DNA from 2 places in the Trichocoleus sp. DQ-A3 genome. Region 2 is predicted to be linked to the other one. Evidence: riboswitches for the same ligand, from Rfam matches in the RefSeq annotation. Region 2 holds a riboswitch; the other holds the start of a gene.
The links. Region 2 has a riboswitch for cyclic di-AMP ahead of ntrB (nitrate ABC transporter permease). Riboswitches for the same ligand answer to the same signal wherever they lie in the genome.
Positions count from the first base shown of each region.

Region 1: linked by a shared signal. The riboswitch ahead of NDI44_RS15500 (glycosyltransferase family 1 protein) and the one ahead of ntrB (nitrate ABC transporter permease) in region 2 are both predicted to bind cyclic di-AMP.

Region 1 covers NZ_JAMPKC010000009.1:85,722-95,655, reverse strand. The annotation lists gene NDI44_RS15525 (stomatin-like protein) at 1-234, shown strand, start outside; gene folP (dihydropteroate synthase) at 346-1,314, opposite strand; gene tpiA (triose-phosphate isomerase) at 1,354-2,085, opposite strand; gene NDI44_RS15510 (pentapeptide repeat-containing protein) at 2,437-2,844, shown strand; gene NDI44_RS15505 (hypothetical protein) at 2,953-3,318, opposite strand; gene NDI44_RS15500 (glycosyltransferase family 1 protein) at 3,537-4,814, opposite strand; cyclic di-AMP (ydaO/yuaA leader) riboswitch at 4,978-5,168, opposite strand; gene NDI44_RS15495 (polyribonucleotide nucleotidyltransferase) at 5,814-7,970, opposite strand; gene NDI44_RS15490 (hypothetical protein) at 8,365-8,661, opposite strand; gene NDI44_RS15485 (DEAD/DEAH box helicase) at 8,827-9,934, shown strand, end outside.
Region 2 covers NZ_JAMPKC010000004.1:89,581-99,514, forward strand. The annotation lists gene NDI44_RS09230 (acetate--CoA ligase family protein) at 1-540, shown strand, start outside; gene NDI44_RS09235 (pentapeptide repeat-containing protein) at 1,076-2,338, opposite strand; gene NDI44_RS09240 (hypothetical protein) at 2,691-2,858, shown strand; gene NDI44_RS09245 (ATP-binding protein) at 3,025-4,302, opposite strand; gene NDI44_RS09250 (DUF1830 domain-containing protein) at 4,471-4,752, opposite strand; cyclic di-AMP (ydaO/yuaA leader) riboswitch at 5,008-5,229, shown strand; gene ntrB (nitrate ABC transporter permease) at 5,335-6,189, shown strand; gene NDI44_RS09260 (ABC transporter substrate-binding protein) at 6,409-7,815, shown strand; gene NDI44_RS09265 (ABC transporter ATP-binding protein) at 7,926-8,765, shown strand; gene NDI44_RS09270 (universal stress protein) at 8,901-9,653, shown strand.

The sequences.
Region 1 (9,934 bases), on a different contig from region 2:
ACTGTGAAGTCAATAGAAATTCTTAGTCAAGCTTTGCAGTCACAGCCTTTAAGTAGAGAAGTATTACAGTTTCTCGTTGCTCAAAGATATGTCGATGCCAATCAGAAATTGAGTGCGAGTCCTAACTCCAAAGTGGTATTTATGGACCCGAAAGCTTTATCAGAAGCCATGACTGATTTAATGTCTACTCCTGAACCTCCTAATGGCTCTAATGGCAATGGATCGGGAACTTAGAAGGTAAAAGGTAAAAAACAAAAATGAAAAGAGTTTTAAGAGTCGAGCTGATTTGAAATTAAAAACATCACTTTTTAAGGCATTTCAAGACAGCGATCGCTCTTAGCTTTTCTATTTTTGTTTTCTGAAAATGGCATCCGCGACGCGACAAACGTCGTGCATAGGTTGGACATCGTGAATTCGGAGGATATCAGCACCTCCCGCGATCGCTCCGCAACAAGCCGCCGCCGTTCCCCACACTCTGCCTTTGGGATCGGGTTGATTTAAAATCCGCCCGATAAAACTTTTCCGGGATGGTCCCACTAACAAAGGAACGCCCAAAGAATGCAACATCGGCAGGCGTTGCAGAATTTCCAAGCTTTGCTCGTAAGTTTTGGCAAAGCCAATGCCGGGATCGATGATAATTTTTGAGCGATCGATGCCAGATGCGATCGCTTGCTCAATTTGACTTGACAAAAACTCGGAGATTTCCCCCATCAAGTCCTGATAATTCGTCATCTGCTGCATGGTAGCTGGCGTCCCTCGGATGTGCATCAACACAATGGGGACTCCCAACTCTGCCACCACAGCAAACATCTCCGGGTCGAAAGTACCGCCGGAAATATCATTGACGATATCAGCCCCCGCCCCAATCGCTGCCCGTGCCACAGATGCCCGTGTTGTATCCACGGAAATCGGAACCTCAGAAGGATGAGGGATGTATCCCGGAGGGTTGGATAAGGGATTGCCGTGTTGAGCAGATTCGATGACCCCCACCGCAGAATCGGAGTCAGCCTCGATCCTTCCTTCTGCTCCCTTTCGGAGCGCCTGCACCACTGGTAGCACCCGATCCAATTCCTCTTCCAGAGAGATTTGGGCGGCTCCGGGGCGGGTTGATTGTCCCCCCACATCGAGGATATTGGCTCCGGCTGCCACAAGATGCTTAGCCTGAGCCAAGGCGTCTCCTAGCGTGTTAAAGTCTCCGCCGTCACTAAAACTATCAGGCGTCACATTCAACACACCCATTAAATAAGTGCGCTGTCCCCAGTCAAAAGTTTGACCCCGCAGGGCCAAGCTATTTTGGATTTTGGATTGATTCATCCGTCATCCGGCGAAGAAAGCGCCGCTTCGCTAACATCCTTATCCTTTTTGAAAGTTGACAATTCGGGCAAAACTGGCAGCCTCCAGACTGGCTCCCCCGACCAAAGCCCCATCGATTTCTGGCTGCGCCATGATTTCATCAATATTATTGGGCTTGACCGAGCCACCGTACTGAATCGAGACATTTGGATTTGTCAATTGAGTGCGAATCAAGCCAATCACCCGATTTGCTTCTTTTGACTCGCAGGTGTCGCCAGTACCAATTGCCCAAATAGGTTCGTAGGCAATAACCAGGTTTTCCTGGTCAACGTCAACCAAGCCTTTTTTCAGTTGGGTAGAAATCAGGGATTCTGTTTCACCTGCATCGCGTTGTTGCTTGGTTTCGCCGACGCAGAGAATGGGCGTTAAACCGTAGCGTTGCGCTGCTTTCAGCCGTAGGTTCACAGTTTCATCGGTTTCGCCAAAGTATTGACGCCGTTCGCTATGACCCACAATTACGAAACGCACCCCAATTTCTGTCAGCATGGGTCCGGCAATTTCACCTGTGTAGGCTCCCATTTCTTCCCAGTGGATGTTTTGGGCACCCAGCTGCACGCGGCTACCGTGCAGATTTTTAGACATGATGCTTAAAGCAGTGAAAGGAGCCGCTAGGACTACTTCCCGCTCGTCTGGGGTTTCTTCTAGGTGAGACATGAATCCTTGCAAAAACTCCAGACTCTCGGTCTGAGTTTTGTACATTTTCCAATTACCGGCAATAACTATTTTCCGCACAGCTAACTCAGTCAAGTTCAGAATGCTAAAAACTGTAACCTCCAGTTTAGTACGGCGGGGGAACCCCTGCTTTAAAGGCGATCGCATTTACACTTTCTGGTCGCTAAAAGCGCAAATGTCAAGCGACGCGATAATTTCACCCCGCAATCCTTGCACGCCAACACTCGATCCGCAGGAGCGATCGCTCTGGGGATGCTGCTCTTAGCCGCTACTCACTTCAAAAATCTTTTTATTACTTTAGGTGGGTATTTACCCGAAAGATTCCCCCCTATCGTAGGATGTTTCTCAAAAAAACATAGGTTTAAAATTATACCAGAACGTAAATAAAAAACTTAAATTATTGGAGTAAATATGAAACTAAAATTTTTAGCAGCCGCAGCGATTCTGCTTCCCTTAGGCTTAGTTGCTCCCGTCCGAGCCGAAAATCCCGCTCATGTCAGACGATTAATCGAAACTAAGCAATGTCAGAACTGCGACTTGAAAGGAGCCAATCTTGTAAGTGCCCATCTCACTGGGGCTGATTTGAGAGGGGCAAACTTGCAGGGAGCTAACCTAGCGAATGCCAACTTAGAAGGTGCCGATCTAACGCAGGCTAATCTGGAAAAAGCTAATTTAACGGGTGTATTTGCAAATAGCGCCGATCTCCAGAAAGCAGACTTAAGTAGTGCCAATTTGAGAGAGGCTAACTTGATAAATGCTAACTTGAAGGATGCGGCTCTCGACAACGCGATTTTGCCGAATAACGTTAAATGGGATTAGTGGTTTTTTCACAACTAAATATTTGACAAAAATACAAAACTCGGTCAGAAACTGACCGAGTTTTGTTTTGAGCGATCGCTCAAAGCACAAATGCAGCAGTGCTAGGCTCTATCGTGCAGTCTTTGCCGAGAGCCGAGAAGCTTCTTCCTTCAGAATCCATGACGAAGACAAATCTTCTACAAAACTCTTCTGGCTTAAACTTGCAGCTTCAACTACTCTGACAATAAGTGTTGGTAAGTATGTGCTATTAACCATCTGATAGCCATAGCCAAAAACCTTGCCTGAGCGTCCGGTTTTCTTATGTAGTACGCTATCTCCGATATTCAGCATGATTTCAACTCTCCTAATTTTGTGATTTGCCGTTTTCTTACTACTTGAATTGCTCTCAAATGATTGGATGGATATCCCGCTTTTACCGACAATCCATCGATTTGGAATAAATTTGTTTAGGGTTGGGGAATAGAGTTCTTGCAAAAATATTGAGAACCTGTCCTAACTTTCGGAAACGAAGAGGGAGTCTCATTTCCTCCTTGCAAGGAACAAAGAAGATTGATTGTTTTTATTGCAAGAAACGCTTATACACTGAAAGCTCACAACGTTGGATGGAAACTCTTTTCTAGTGCCTTTTCTTGCTCGCTATCGGGATTAAAATCCCATCCCAAAGGACTCAGCACTTTTCAGGGGAAAAAATCTCAAGCGACTAGCTGCGGTTTGCTCGTAGATTCAACAGCAGCTTGGCACAGTAATTTGGTGTACAGATGGCTGAGTCGTAATGCCACGCTATTCCAGCTAAAGGCAATTTCTACCCGTTGGCGACCCATTTGGCCTAATTGGTCTCGCCAATCGGGATCGGCTAGGATGCGGTCAATCGCCTGTCCAAAGGCGACTTCATCTTTGGGAGGTACCAGTAAACCCGTTACCTCTGGCACTACGGTAAACTGCAAGCCGCCTACATTACTTGCAATTACCGGCGTCCGGGTAGCCATTGCTTCAATGGCAACTAAACCGAAGGGTTCGTAATGACTGGGGACAACACACACATCGGCAGCTGAGTAGTAGAGAGGCAAATCGTTATCTTCCACACGACCGGGGAAGCAAGTGAGATCGCCAATGCCTTCTTCAGCTACGATTTTCTCAATGCGATCGCGTTCAATGCCGTCACTCTGTCCCGGACGGCTTCCGCCTGCGATGAGGAGCTTTAGGTCGCAAGACTTGCGTAAGCTTGATTTTGCTACGGCTCTGACTAGCGTTTCAATTCCCTTGCGCCGATCGAAACGACCCACATACAGCACTACTTTGGCGTCGCTGGCAATTCCTAGCTGTTGGCGTGCTTCTTGGCGCTGAGTGGAACCAAATTTAACGATATCTGTACCGCAGGGAATCATTTCAATCTGTCCCTGAGTGGAAACAAGCGATCGCATTTGATCTTCTTCTTGCGGACTGGTAGCAATCACTCGATCCACTGTTTCCAAACACGCTTTTTCAACTGCTAGCCGTGTGGAAGCGATCGCTGGAATCTCGGAAACTGTACGATACTTCACTGCACCCAGAGAGTGATATGTATGTACCTGCTTCAAAGGTTGGTGCTTTTTCAGTTCCATTCCCACCCAAGATGACAACCAATAATTGGTATGCACCAGGGTATATTGCAAACCTTCACGCTGCTGGAATGCCTGGAATTGTTCAACAAACTCTGGTAAATAGCCGAAAAGCCGATCCCGACTCATGAATTGGGCTGGCCCAGCGGCTAATCGGATTGTCTGGCAGTTCGGCGTATGCTGAACGACATCCAGTTGATCCGGAGTGCTGCGGCGAGTGAACATATCCACCTGCCAACCTTGCTCAGCGAGTGCTAATCCTACTTGACGCACATAGACATTTTGACCTCCAGCTTCTTCTTGCCCAATTTCTACCGCTGGATCGCCATCTACCGAAATTAAGGCGATACGATTTTTGTCAGTCAGTAACATCGGTTGATTTTCTCCTCATAGCTAGCGCACCTGCTTTCCTACGCCAGCAGTTGAAGCACGGCATGTGCCTCTACTCATAGTCGAGGGCAGGTACAACGAAGCGAACAGATACCAGCCAAGGACACTGATGAGATCGCGCAAATTCTACAAAATTGCTGACTCTTCAGTCTCCTCTCAATGCCGACGGAGTTAGCTGACGGGCGAGGACTGAGAGATGTCCCTCTCTGAGAAATTAAGAATGCAAAATTAAAAATTAGGATTACTATTTTTAATTTTTAATCTCTCATCGATAAGCCCCAAAATTTGGTTCCTCCGCTCCAGCTTCACCTTAATTAGATAAGGTACGTTTTTTAAAGTGAGATACTGGATTAGGCTGACTTATGTAGACTGACTGCAACCTTAACACTACAATTTAAAAATCGTCAACCTACCTTAAGATAGATGTTTTTTAATATACGATAATGATATCTATACTTACCCTCCAATCGTCAGACTTACGAGTCAAGCATTTGATGTGGGCGGATGGGGTCGATAGAGTACATTGGGCTAAGTAAAAAAACCATCAGCTAACTTTTGTTAGCGAACGTTCGCGCACGGCATTAACCTACACGACAAGAAATGCAACTCGTTATTAATAAAAGCTTTCTACATCTTTAACCTTCAGTCATTCGTTCAATATCAACCAACTCATAACTAAGAGTTAAAGACTACTAGAAACAACTCTTTACTGTTGCTATGATTCATCTAATTATAGTTTTTATAGCTCGGTGCTAAATCATTTTCAAACGCGAGATATTCGACTTATCGAAGAAGTCAGGAATCTGAACTCCTAGCTTGCAACTCAAATAGGATTGCTATAGCTACGGGATAATTAGATTAGATTTAATAACCGAATGGAATAGTAGTTGTTGAGGAAAAAAGCTCGGTTCAGCGATTAGCGGTTAGCAATTTCAATTCCTAATTGCTAACCGCTAATCGCTAATCGCTAAGTGCTTTTTTTTAACGACTTGCTGCCGCTTCACGAGCAGCTGCCGCTTCATCTGGGTGAATCCCCAAGCGCGTCAGATTAATCCGACCTTTGCTATCAATTTCCCGTACCTTGACAATGACTTCATCCCCGACAGCCACTTCATCTTCGACGCGACCGACTCGGTAATCAGCAAGTTGAGAAATGTGGATCATCCCTTCTTTTCCGGGAAGCACTTCCACAAACGCCCCAATTGGAATAATCCGGGTTACGCGACCAGCGTATACATCACCCTCATTCAGCCTCCGCGTCATCCCTTGGATGATGTTGCGGGCTTTCTTCGCCTTCTCGCCATCTACTGCTGAAATCGTGATCGTGCCATCATCCTCAATGTCGATTTTGGCACCCGTTTCTTCAGTGATGCTCTTAATCATCTTGCCTCCAGGCCCGATGACCATGCCAATGAGTTCTGGCTCAATCTTGAGCGTTAGCAAGCGAGGTGCATAAGGTGACATCTCGGTGCGGGGCTGGTCAATGGTTGCCAGCATTTTCTCTAAAATGTGCAGCCTAGCGCCCTTTGCTTGCTCGACGGCTTTGGCAATGATATCCAGAGGCAGTCCGCTGATCTTCATGTCCATTTGCAAGGCAGTGATACCAGTATCAGTACCTGCCACCTTAAAGTCCATGTCACCTAAGAAATCTTCAATGCCCTGAATATCAGTCAGAATGCGAACTTCCTCGCCTTCTTTAATCAGTCCCATTGCTGCGCCACTCACCGGCTTCGCAATGGGTACGCCAGCATCCATCAAAGCCAGGGTGGAACCACACACCGAACCCATCGATGTGGAACCATTAGAAGAAAGAACTTCAGACACCACCCGAATCACGTAGGGGAACTCTTCCTTCGGTGGTAACACTGGCACTATTGCCCGTGCGGCTAGTGCCCCGTGACCAATTTCCCGACGACCGGGTGCCCGCATCGGCTTGGTTTCCCCAACAGAAAAGGGTGGAAAATTATAGTGATGTAAATAGCGCTTTTCATCTTCTGGATGCAGGTCATCTGCAAGATCCTGGGCATCGCCTGGGGTGCCAAGAGTACAAACAGATAACACCTGGGTCAGTCCGCGGTTAAACAAACCGCTGCCATGAACCCGATTGGGCAACAGACCAACGCGACAAGAGACAGGGCGTACTTCATCAAGCTTGCGACCATCTACCCGGACGCTGTCTTCGACAATCTGACGGCGCATCAGCTTCTTGGTAATGTCTTTAAAGACGTTACTCACTGCTTTAGAGTTAGCCGCAGAAGCCACTCGGATGGGGTCGTCTTCGGCTAATTCTGCGATCGCTGCCAGGATTTGTGTCTCTTTGATCTGATCTAAAAGAGCATCGCGGCTATTTTTGTCCAGTTCAAATTTGGAGAGGACTTCTTTGATTTGGGCAGTCGCGCGATCGCGAATAAAATTCTCTAGGGTCGAATCGACTTCCGGCTGGATTTCTTGAACCAATTCAATCCCCAGTGCTGCCATGAGTTCTCGCTGCGCCTCAATCAAGTCGCGCACCGCCTCATAGCCGAAATCAATCGCCTCAATGACATCCTGTTCTGGCAGCTGATTCGCTCCAGCTTCGACCATAATCACGCCATCTGGAGAGCCTGCCACCACCAGATCCAAATCCCCCGCCTCAATCTCGGCGTAGGTAGGATTGATAATAAAATCATCCCCCACCAAACCAACCCGCACCGCTGCCATCGGTCCTTGGAAGGGAATCTGTGCTAAAAGCACCGCAATTGAAGCACCTGTTACCGCCAGAACATCCGGCGGTACCTGCTCATCCATCGACAGCGTGGTTGCTACTACCTGAATGTCATCTCTCAGCCAGGAAGGAAATAATGGACGCAGGGGACGGTCAATCAAACGACCCGTGAGCGTTACTTTTTCGGGGGGACGCCCTTCTCGTCGCAAGAAACCACCGGGAATCCGACCGGCTGCATAAAGCCTTTCTTCGTAATCTACCATTAACGGCAGGAAATCAATGCCTTCTCGGCCTCCGGAGCGAGTCGCCGTGACTAAAACTGCGGTGTCTCCTGACTGAATTAAAACTGAACCCCCAGCTTGAGGGGCAAGCAAACCCACCTTCAGTCGAATATCCCGTCCATCAAAGGATATTGACTTGTCTAGCTCTACCATGCGGTACTTTGTCCTTCTATCATTTTTCTTTATCTTTCGCAATCGTAGCACTTAGGTACTGGTGGTGCCTTTAGTGTAGATGACGGCATTCCGGAGACGAGGACGGACAGAGGAGTAAGGGCGCAGAGGATCGACGATAACAACTGACGGCTGATAAATTAGCGCAAAGAGAGGTACATCTTTAGGACGTCTCCTACTCGTCCCTGAGATAGTCCATCAAATAAATGTGCAGCGATCAGAATCCGCCCGATTCTCTCAAATATTAAAGATTGTCACAATCGGATAGAAGGCGTGTTAATTGCCAAGACAAAATTGAACATCATCGCCGTGTAACCCTTAACGGCAGCTATTTCTAGCATTGCTCTCGATCAACCTACTCATGCTTTGACCCCGCTCAAGCAGGTTGTACAATAAATCCAGCATTGCAGATGTCGCTGCACCGTCCGGGAAAGTTGGGCTTGAGTATAGTAAAGCTCCCAAGATTTTCATCGGCGTTGGTGGATTTAGTGTGGTTATCGGTGGCAACAAAAGCATCGTGGGTCATCCAATAGGCAGCAAATTCTACTTTGGATAGAGGTTTACTTTTGCGATAAGTTTGACCCTCAATAATAATCAGATTCAGTAATTCTCTGACTGCATCTTGCTCAGAAGGAAACATCTGGTCGAGTTCGGCTTTAATCCCATTTGGCAAGAAGGTCGTTAAAAAAGTAAATAAATTTTAATTTTTAAGTAAAACTTGTAAAAAGTGATGCCTTTAATTTAGCTAAGGAAAAAGCATCGAATTATCTAATTGCTAATTTCTGCTCTAATAAACGTTAATAAATTGAGTTAATTCTCACAAAAAAAGCTTTTAAATATGGCAGTTTTACACGGTAGTTGGCTCGTTCAACCTCAGGGTGGTTATCTATTTGTTTGGGGAGAAATTTGGCGACCCATGACGCCTGCGATGTCTTCTCAACCCGATACAGTGGCATCCCATCCGATGGCGATGACGCAGGTGGAATTAATCGCTTTTTTGCGATCGCGTAGTCTCCTTGGAGAATCGCGCAGCCATTCGAGAAGTCAGGCTAACGAGAAATGGCACAAGAAAGCGATCGCTCTGCCTAGCCAAACCTCAGAGACAGGCGAGCCAATTTATCCGGTGCTGTCTACCAAAATGCTTTCAGAAGGTGCGGATGCTTCAACCTTATCCTTACACCCCTGGCAAGTTGAAGGGCTATGTCTCGATCCTCTGGAAGCCATACAATTTTTGCAAGCGTTGCCCCTTGGCTCTTTTCAAGCATCTGATACTTATGTCGGGGGAGATTTACGCTTTTGGGCACAGGTTAGCCGCTGGATTTTGGATCTTCTGGTGCGATCTAAATTTTTACCAACCCTGCATCGGCAGTCAAATGGTACTGTTGTCGCCGCTTGGCAACCTCTACTCGATAGTGGGTTAGATCAAGCGCGTTTAGAAAAGTTTACCCAGCTCATGCCCTCTGCCTGCCGCACTTATCAACATTTAGAGGTTAGTAGTAAAGATAAACCTAACGAACAACTGGAACCGGACGAACCCAAGGAATTACTCTTAGGATTCTTAGGCAGTGCAATCGACGCGCAAGTGCGTTCGGGTGTTGGGAATTCTCCCTTACCCGCAGTAGAACCGATCTTGCAGGAGTGGTTGCAAGCCCTTTCTACCACATCCAATACCCTCAAAGCAGAACCGGCGGCAATTGGACGCTTGGAAGCAGCCTTTCAGACTTGGACATCGCCAGTACGAGATCATTTAGTCGCCCCGGTGTTCGCTAGCGGCGATTTGAGAACCCGCCAATACCAACAAAACCGATTTCGCACCTGTTTCCTTCTCCAACCACCTGTATCAGGTGATGAGAATTGGAGTTTAGAATACTTTCTTCAAGCAACGGGCGACCCAGAATTTTTGGTGGATGCAGAAACTATCTGGAACCATCCCTTAGAGCGTTTGG
Region 2 (9,934 bases):
GGTGACAGCGTCGATGTACCTTCCCATATTCTGGAAACCTTCTTTGACTCCCCTGAAAAAGCCAGAATCCCATTCATCACCTTCAACCGGATCTCAGTTCAAGAACTTCAAGAAGTCATTGACGATATTCTGATGCGACACCCCGACTGGACAATTGGCGCAGTTTGTCGGGATGGAGTTTTCGTCAACCGTTCCGAGAAAAACTTGAACAAGGATTACAACATTAACGTTCAAAACCTGCTCCGGAATCCCCAGCTCGATCTGCTGATTGTCGAGTACACAGAAGACGTACTAGAGGCAGATGGGATGTTCTACTACGGCAGCAATCTTGTAATCTTGGATAATCCTACGGAAACTGAGATGATGCTGGCGAGAGACATTCTCCACGACTCAACCGTGGTGATTAAGGAAGGAGACACTATCTCTATCCGCTCTCATGGCTTGCTTGAACAGTACCAGCTTGGCTCAGCCGAACCTTTTTCGCGAGTTTATCTCAAAGAAATTCCAAAAATCTCACCTGAGTTTGAAGTTAGGCACTAAACCTTTTGTAAAAGTCTCTGGAATACACAAGCGGGCAGACTTTACCCAAACCCCTCTCCGTATCGGAGAGGGGTTTGAAGATGGTTTCCCTTGCCTGTCGCTTTCTAAGGGGCGATTCTGGCTAGGTCTAAGACTGCTTTGAGCAAAATAAGTCCCTTGAGTTCGCATCTTGCACCGGACGGTTGAAAGCGCACCAGCAAGCACGCAAGCGAAACTTGCCAGGAGCAGGTTACAGAACCTTTAATGTTCGCTTAGTTCGCGCTTTTCTGGGCGGGGATGTTTGTCTGGATGCCAAAGTTGCTAATCTAGTACCGTTGCTCAAAAAAACGGCTGAATAATCAGATGGAAAATATTGATTGGATGAATGTTACGGCAGGCGGGATGGCGATCGCAATTTTTATAGGCGGGTTGACCATGATGTTCACGGATCTTTGGACTCGCAAGAAAAAATAATGGATATCGTCTCCGGGTGAATACTCCGATTATTTATTCGCCCCTCTATTCATCGCACATCCATCGCACATCGCTTTAAGCTTCATCGCGCCTCTATTTCTAAGTTAAAGAAATTTTCTTGCGGAACGTTGGCTTCTGTCAGGTCGGCACCCTTGAGCATCGCCCGACTCAAATCCACATCCGTCAAGTCTGCCCCACTTAGGTTGGCTCCCCTTAAATCCGTTCGCGTTAAGTCTACCCCCCTCAAGTCGGCTTCACTTAAGTTCACCTGCTTCAAGCTAGCTCCCGTCAAGTCTACTCCTCTCAAGTCGGCTCTACTTAGATTGGCTCCCTTCAAGTCGGCTCGCGTTAAGTCTACTCCTCTTAGATCCGCCTCGCTGAAGTTCACCAGCCTCAAAATGGCTCCCGTAAAGTCCGCCCCTCGTAAGTCGGCTCCGCTCAAGTTGGCATCATCCAGGTCAGCTTTCCTCAAGTTAGCTTTGCTTAAGTCTACCCCTCTCAAGTTTGCTCCTCGTAACTTTGCCCCTCGCAGATTGGTCGCCCTTAAGTCGGCTCCGCTCAGATTAACTCCGCTCAAATTAACCCCAGGCAGGCATACACCCGCAGCAATCAAGTAAGCTCCAGCTTCACTGGGGTCAAACTCGTAGGGAAATTGAGTCTCTTGCGTGTAGACAGCTTTTTCTAGAATGGTTCCCCTCAGCTTGGCTTTACTCAAATCGGTTCCAACCAGATTGGCACCCGCCAAGTTAACGTTCTCCAAATTTGCGCCGACCAGATTTGCTCTCATCAAATTTGCTGCTTTCAGGTCGGCTGACTTTAAATAAACTCCACTGAGATCGACTTCACTCAGGTTGACGCCGATGAGTAAAGTGCCAGAGGCAATCAAGTAAGCCCCCGCTTCCTGAAGGTTAAAGTCTGGAGGGAATCGAGTCTCTTGATTGTAGACAGCCTTTTGTAGGATAGCCCCCTTTAGCTCGGCTGCGCTCAAGTCTACTCCTACCAGGTTCGCTCCAGCCAAGTTAGCATTTTCCAGATTAGTTCCAACCAGATTCGCCTTTTTCAAGTTGGCTCCGCTCAAGTTGGCGGCTGTTAAATCTGCTCCAATCAGGGTGGTTCCACTCAAATCTGCTTTCGTCAGGTCTGCCTCGCTCAGATTTGCTAAATTGAGACAAGCTCCACTTAGATTTGACCCATTCAGGTTTGCCTCTGTTAGGTCTGCTTCTATGAGATCTGCATAACTGAGGTTCGCCTCGCTGAGGTTTACCCTTCTTAGGTCTGCTCCCCTCAGCTCCTTCCCTTTGAGAAAAGCTCCCCTGAGTTCAGTTTCTTTCAAGTCTACAATCACGGCGTATGCCCCCTGGGTTTTTGCCCCCTTAGGTATTGGCTATTCAAGTCAGCTCGAATAGGTTTTTCCCCGCTCGGATTTTCTGGAAATGTTTTTAATTGTTTTTTCAGCACTTTAAAAATAACCGCTTTCAACTCTTAAGTTATTATTCCCAGTGCTAAGCAGCTGATTACTAATCATACGCGAAGTACAACTTTTCACTCGCCTGCCGATCGAAGATAGATGAGCAGCCGCCGAGCGATCGCGGCATACGCTAGCAAAGAGATCGCATGGTAAAGTTTACGAGCGATCGCAACACTCAGTTTTCTGCTTGTCAAATTCCTCCTGTTTCCAATTCACCTAGCGCTCAATCGTGACTCCACCCCTTCGAGAATTTCAGGTGGTTAGTCTTGGCTGGCTGACCAATCTTTACGTCTGGGTTGGGTTGAAGTGGATGCACCCCCAACAGCAGCCAGTGTTTCGCTCTATTGACTCTCCAAGGCTGCACCTACGCTCCCGCACGGGCACCTACGGCTTTTGAAGGGGTTCAAGAATTTTGGAGAGTCTTGCAGGTCGTCTGCTTGACCCTAAACTAGCAGTTGTTTCCCGAAAACAGGCTTCATCGCTATTTGATTCGAGTTTAGAGTTCAAATCCCAGACTGTTCTAAGGAGTCTGGGGTTTCATCTTTAAAAATTAGTTGAAAGTGCTATACCTGGGTTGTTGAAGGCGTCACGATTTCCTCAGAAGTATTCACTGCTAACGGTAAAATGACAGTGAAGGTGGAGCCAATGCCTACTTGTGAAACTAGCTCTATTCTTCCTTGTAATAATTTTACCAACCGCGAGACAATCGCTAATCCTAAACCTGTACTTTCCGGAAGGAAAGACTTTTCTTGGGGGATAGAGCGAAAGTAGGGTTCAAATATACGAGCTTGGTCTTCTGGAGGAACGCCGATTCCCGTATCGCTGATAGCGATCGCCCACTCTTTATCTGATAGCGTTTGGCACCTTAATTTAATCGTTCCAGAGTCGGTGTAACGAATCGCGTTACTAAAGAGATTAGTAATAATTTGCTGTAGTCTCAGCGGATCTGTCAGCACCCGATCGGGGGCGCATGTTGGGTGTAGTCCTTCTCGAAGAGCAGCACAGCTATCGGCGCTAGCTGAATCGTAATCAACGATTATCTGTAGCTCCTTGGAATCCGCCAAAGGTTCTACCATTTCCAGGATATTCTGAATTAAAGAGCGTACATCTGTTACAGATGGCTGCAATTTCATTTTCCCCGCTTCATAGCGAGAGATTTCCAACGCATCGTTGATTAATCGAAGTAGCTGTCGTCCATTTCGTAGCACTTTCTCAATGTGTTCTAGATTCGGAAGGTTATCACTCTCCTCCGGCTTCCGTTGTTGTTGGCGCAAAAATAAATCTGAGTAGCCAATAATGGAAGTAAGGGGAGTTTTCAATTCGTGGGCTAGATGAGAAAGGTTATCTTTATTCGCCCGAAGCAAACGAGTTAATTCTTGATTGGTCAATTTTAACTGACTTTGCAGCTGTTGGAGTTCGTGCAATCGCTCATCCATGTAGCTTTTAAAACATTGAGCGATCGCTTCATCCACTACTGTATCAATCAGACGAATGACTCGGATTATCTCAATCGGTGATGAGTCTAGCAACTCTCCCTCTAACGTAGAAACAATTGTCTCCCGTAAAATTCGGTATTCGCGGACAATTTCTACTGGATCGTAACCTTGTTCAGCCCGAAGTATACCATGTTCTAAACTTGCATCTACTAACGACTGAACATCACTGTCTTGAAACTTAGAAAGTACAGTCGCTAATGCCTTGAGGACACGGGGGAGGCTGTCGCGCAAACCCTTGTAAGATAATTCTGCTGCGGTCTCAATTCGACTATCAGCACGGACAGCTTCAATCCATTTCTCTACAATCGTGGCAGATTTATCGATCAGTAATTGACTAAAATCCATCATTTTTTGGCGCTATTGACTCGTTTACAAATGCTCTCCCTAAACTAATCTTAGTTTAGGGAGTAGCTAATTTGTTTGTCTTTCTTATTTTCGCGCCCAAATGCTTCGCCTATAAGCTCTTAAAATATTTTTAATCAAAAGCCACCCTAAGGGTTAAAAGCTTCATTTTCAGACGCTCATTTCTTCATGTACGCGGAGATGATCGCAGGGAATTACTTCTATTAAAGCTAAGTTTTCAGTAGAACTTTTTGTTGGGTTAGTATGTATTTTTAGTTGGGAGTCCGGTAAGGCTTTAAACAATAAACGTTGACCAGGGAAAACAATCCGTTCAAAGTTTAAGTCTTGAGTATTATCAAATTTAACAATTTGAATCTTATTTGTGCAATTTGTATAAAAACAAAGGATTTGTTCGGAAGGTTCAGAAACCAAAGAGGAGAATGCTGACATCATATTGGGTGCCTTGAACGAACGATAAAATTGGCTGATTAACAAGATAGATAATATAAACTTTGACTGCTTTAAGCGGCTTCTACTTAAAGATGGGGTTGAAGGAAGGCAAGATGTAGTACAAAATACAAACACCACTAGAATGCCTCAAAAAATTCGTAAACTATTGTGAATTTGATGGAGAAGCGATCGCTAGAAAGCTATGTCTTCGGAAAGGTGGACTGTCTTAAAAAGGCGTGCTAGACTTATCGGTTAATCCGAGTAAGTCAGCCTAATTCAGCGTCTTAGCAAGCGATCGCTCTGTATAAGCGCTGGAACGGAGGAACCAATTAATGGGGCGTATCTCTGCCAGGAGTAAGGCAAAAGGTGTAAGGCGGAATAAAAAACTGTTTATTCATCCTTCATCCCTTATCCCTTAGAGAAGAGCATCTCTCAGCTCTAGCCCGTCAGCTAACTTCGTAGGCATTGAGAGGAGACTGAAGAGTCAGCATTTTTCATTTTTTGAAATGTTCTGAACTTGTCAGTGTCCCGGCTGGTACTGCTCTACTTTTTTGTACCTGAAGAGTGACTCTGAGGAGCTTCATAATGATATTGCAGCTGAATTTGTCTGCGATTGCAGTTGCTGGACAGGTAGCCTGGAAACGGGCAAAACCCGTTCTGATTCGGGATGTCGTCGTCCTCCCCGCCCTTGGTTTTTTAGGAATTATCGTTCTGTGGTGGATTGTTGCGCTTTTCAAGCATGAATTAATACCCACCCCACCAGAGGCGTTCGTCAAGAATTTAGACTACATTCTGAACCCCTTTTACCGACGGGGTCCTGGCGATCTAGGGATTGGTTGGTTACTACTGGCAAGCCTTCGACGAGTATTGCTGGGATTTTTGTTAGGTGCAGTTGTTGCCATTCCCATTGGATTTTTGATTGGCATGTCCAAGCAAGCAATGATGGCACTCAATCCCATAATTCAGATTTTCAAGCCGGTATCGCCGCTAGCTTGGTTGCCCATTGCTTTAGCAATTTTTAACCTAGCAGATCCGTCAGCAATTTTTGTTATCTTCATTACCTCTTTGTGGCCCACCATTATTAATACTGCTCTCGGTGTTTCTAGCGTTTCCAAAGATTACCTCGATGTGGCAAGGGTGCTAGAAATGCCCCGCTGGCGACGAATTACCAAGATTATTTGGCCTGCCAGTTTGCCTTATATCTTTACTGGTTTACGGATTAGTTTGGGGATTGCATGGCTGGTCATTGTCGCTGTAGAAATGCTCACGGGCGGCATCGGGATTGGGTTTTTTGTGTGGGATGAATGGAGTCGCTTAAACCTAAGCTCAGTATTTTTGGCAGTGGTAGTGATTGGGCTGACAGGACTACTGCTGGACTACGCCCTAGGCAAAGTTGAAGCTTTGGTTACTCACCGTCGCCCTAGGGCAACCTCTGTCTAATAATTTTCTGTAAACCTCTGTTGAGTAGGGATGATTCTGCTCTAACAGAAATCGCTAGTGTGAGCGAGACTCACGGGCGTCGTGGTAACGATGATTGCTCAAACGAGTGGGTTGAGAGACATAGTACCTACGGCGTCAATTTTTTCAGAGAACTCATGAGCAGTAATGGCTCAAACCTAGTGGCTTGAGCTGAGTGGAAATGGATCGCAAGGACGAATTATGAGTGACACCACAAACTGGACGCGACGAAAATTTCTGGAGGGTATGGGTGCCACAGCAGCAGGAATGGCACTATCATCTTGTGCGATTAGCGGCGATCGCTCAGCGAAAGGACTCACTGAAGAATCCGCATCCATCAAACAAGTCGTAGAGCCAGGATCGTTAGAAAAACCCGATCTGATTGTTGGCTATGTGCCGGTGAATGATTGTGCGCCGTTTGCGATCGCTTGGAAAAAAGGATTTTTCCGCAAGTACGGTCTCAACGTCCAACTTAACCGGGAAGCTAGCTGGGCAACCTCTCGTGACGGCGTAATTTTTGGTCGCACTGATGCCGCCCCCGTAGTCTCCGGTGCCGTCACCAACGCCAGAATCGGTGCTGAAGGCGCACGCCACGCCCCTCTCTGCGCCGCCATGACCATTCACCGACACGGCAACGCCATGACGATGAACCGGAAAATGTGGGAAGCAGGTTTGCGTCCCTGGCGGGAGTATAACGGCGATTTAGAAGCCTTTGGAAAGGACTTCCGCAGCTACTTTGACAAGCAGCCGCGAGAACAACGAGTTTGGGCAGTTGTACTCAGTTCTGCCATTTACGAATACTTCGTCCGCTACTTATCCGCCGCCGCCGGAGTCGATCCCCTCAAAGAGTTTCGCGTCATCATCGTTCCCCCACCGCAAATGGTGACGAACGTGCGGATAGGGGCGATGCAAGCCTACATGGTGGCAGAACCTTGGAATACCCGCGCAATTACCGGAAATGAAGGCGTTGGTTTTACCTTCGCTCAAGGCAAAGAAATTTGGTTGGGACACCCAGATCGACTGCTGGGTGTGATGGAATCTTTCATCCAAAAAAATCCCAAAACTTATCGTTCCCTTGTCAAAGCGATGATTGAAGCTTGCCAGTATTGCAGCAAGCCTGAAAACCGCGAAGAAGTAGCAACACTTATTTCCGAGCGTTCCTTTACAGGTGCTAAACCCAAATTTACTCGTCCCGCAATTATTGGCGACTACAATTATGGCGGTTTTGATGGTAAAGCTCGGATTGCGAAAGCCGAGGACAGTACAATCTTCTTCGATATCCCTGACAACATTCCCAAACGTCCAGGAGAACATTCGACATTTCTCTGGCAATCTGAAAGTCTCTGGTTAATGACTCAAGCAGCTCGTTGGGGACAAATCAAAGAATTTCCAAAGAATGCAGAAGCACTTGCCAAACAAGGCTGGAGAACCGATCTCTATCGAGAAATTGCCGCAGAAATGGGCATTGAGTGTCCCCAGGAAGATTACAAAGTTGAAGTACCGGAAGTATTTATTGATAAGAAAGGTTTTGACCCCAGCGATCCTGTTGGATATGTCAACGGTTTTGAGATTCGGGCGAACCGTCCCACTCGTTTCTTTCTGTCTTAATTAGCTGCACTGGCTACAGTTCAAGCGGCTCGGCTAAGTTTTACTTTTTAGAAACAGCCAGCCTAATACCTTCAAAATTCTCAAGAGTTCGTCCCAAGAAGGAGCATGATATGACTAAATCCACCTCATTCTCAACGGATGCTAATAATCAAAGTGTCAACCGCACTGGATTTCTGGAAATAGAAAATCTTCGCAAGTCCTATCCCACAGCAGATGGAGGTGAATTTGTTGTCCTGGATGGCATTAATCTTAGTGTCAGTGAAAATGAATTTATTTGCGTGATTGGTCACTCTGGCTGCGGTAAATCAACGCTTCTCAAAATGGTTGCCGGGTTAGAAAAACCAACTTCAGGCTCAGTGCAATTAGAGGGTAAAGAAATTCGTAAACCTGGTGCCGAGCGCATGATGGTGTTCCAACACTATTCACTGCTGCCGTGGCTGACGGTGAAAGAAAATATCCGTTTGGCGGTGGATGAAGTCTTGAAAAATGCCTCTCGTGCTGAAAAAATTAGCATTGTGAACGAACACCTAGCAATGGTGAATTTAACAGCCGCCGCTGACAAATATCCCGATGAAATTTCTGGCGGCATGAAACAACGGGTGGGGATTGCTCGTGCCCTCGCAATTCGCCCCAAAATGTTGTTAATGGATGAACCTTTTGGGGCACTCGACGCCTTAACGAGAGGCAAATTACAGCAGCAGGTACTGCATATTTGGGAACATCAGCGGCAGGCAGTGATGATGATTACCCATGATGTAGATGAAGCGCTGTATATGTCTGACCGAATTATACTGATGACCAACGGCCCCCACGCGAAGATTGGGGAAATTTTGGACGTGCCTTTTAAGCATCCACGCGATCGCCAAGCCCTCCGCAACTCCCGCGAGTATTTTGAATTGCGTAACCACGCTTTGAACTTCCTCGATGAATATTTTAATCAAGACGAGTAGACGAGCCATTGGTCAACTGTTTATCAAAGAAAAAACAACTGAACTGGAAACACGCTCTATTGCGTTTCTAACCCATTAAAACCCTTACTTAAGTTCTTGCAAAGCTAGGCTAATTACTTCAGGAGGTTTGAATTTGTGAATATTAAGTCAATGTTAGCCCGTCTTGAAAGCGCAATGGGTCGTCAGGATGTAGTTGAACAAATGGTATTACTACCAGAGCCAGCTTCCCCCACTTCCAAACGCGCTAACTCTGCTAAATCAATCAATTTAGTCGTGGGCTATAATCGCTCTCCTAGCAGTCAAACCGCTCTGGATCTTGCCCTATGGATTGCCCATCAAACCCGGTTAGTTACAAAGGCGCAAGTCACGGTTCAAGTCGTTTACGTTGTCGATGAAGAGCAAAGCAGCCATTGTCCACATATCTCTAACGGGGGCGATGCTAGACGCCCTTTAAGCCAACAGCTTCCCCTAGAGTCTCTAGAAGCATCGGCAAGAAAGTGTGCCACACCTGTTTTAACTCAACCTACCCCTGTGGAATTAGAAGCACGCACACGAATGATGGAGATAGATCCTTCCTATTTGAGGGAAATTTTCTATCAAACGAATCCTTTTGAGCAAGCAGATCGTATCCTATCGCAAGCCCGTTGTCTGGCTGAAGAATGGCGAGGTTCTTTCAAAGCTCATCTACGGTTTGGTTGCATTTCTACAGAACTCAGAAAAGTTGTTGAATCAGAAGCTGCGACTTTATTGTTACTGGGCTGTACCTCTGCCAATCATCCAATTGTTCAGAAACTAGGTTCTAATTTTCCTTGCGCGGTGTTGGGTATTCCCAGCATCTTGAATTCACCGGATACTTCAAGTTGTTCCTCAGATTTCCAATCAGTTTAATCGTTGAGTAGAAATTTTCACATAGGAAATTAGAGGAAAACCATCGGGATTTAAATAATTTTGATTTGTTTCTACCTTTTCCCGATACCTGAAAAAGCACAATTAGAGATCGCCTAAAAGGTTTCTATTGCACTTCTATCTGATTTGTGAAGAGAGTCTCTTCTAAAAAACTCCGTTAGCGATCGCATAGCACTGCGGATGCGTTATTCTCCGCTTTAGATGCAAAGGAAGCGAAGAACACAAGCGATGATTTTACAACCTACAACAAAAATTAAAAGGCA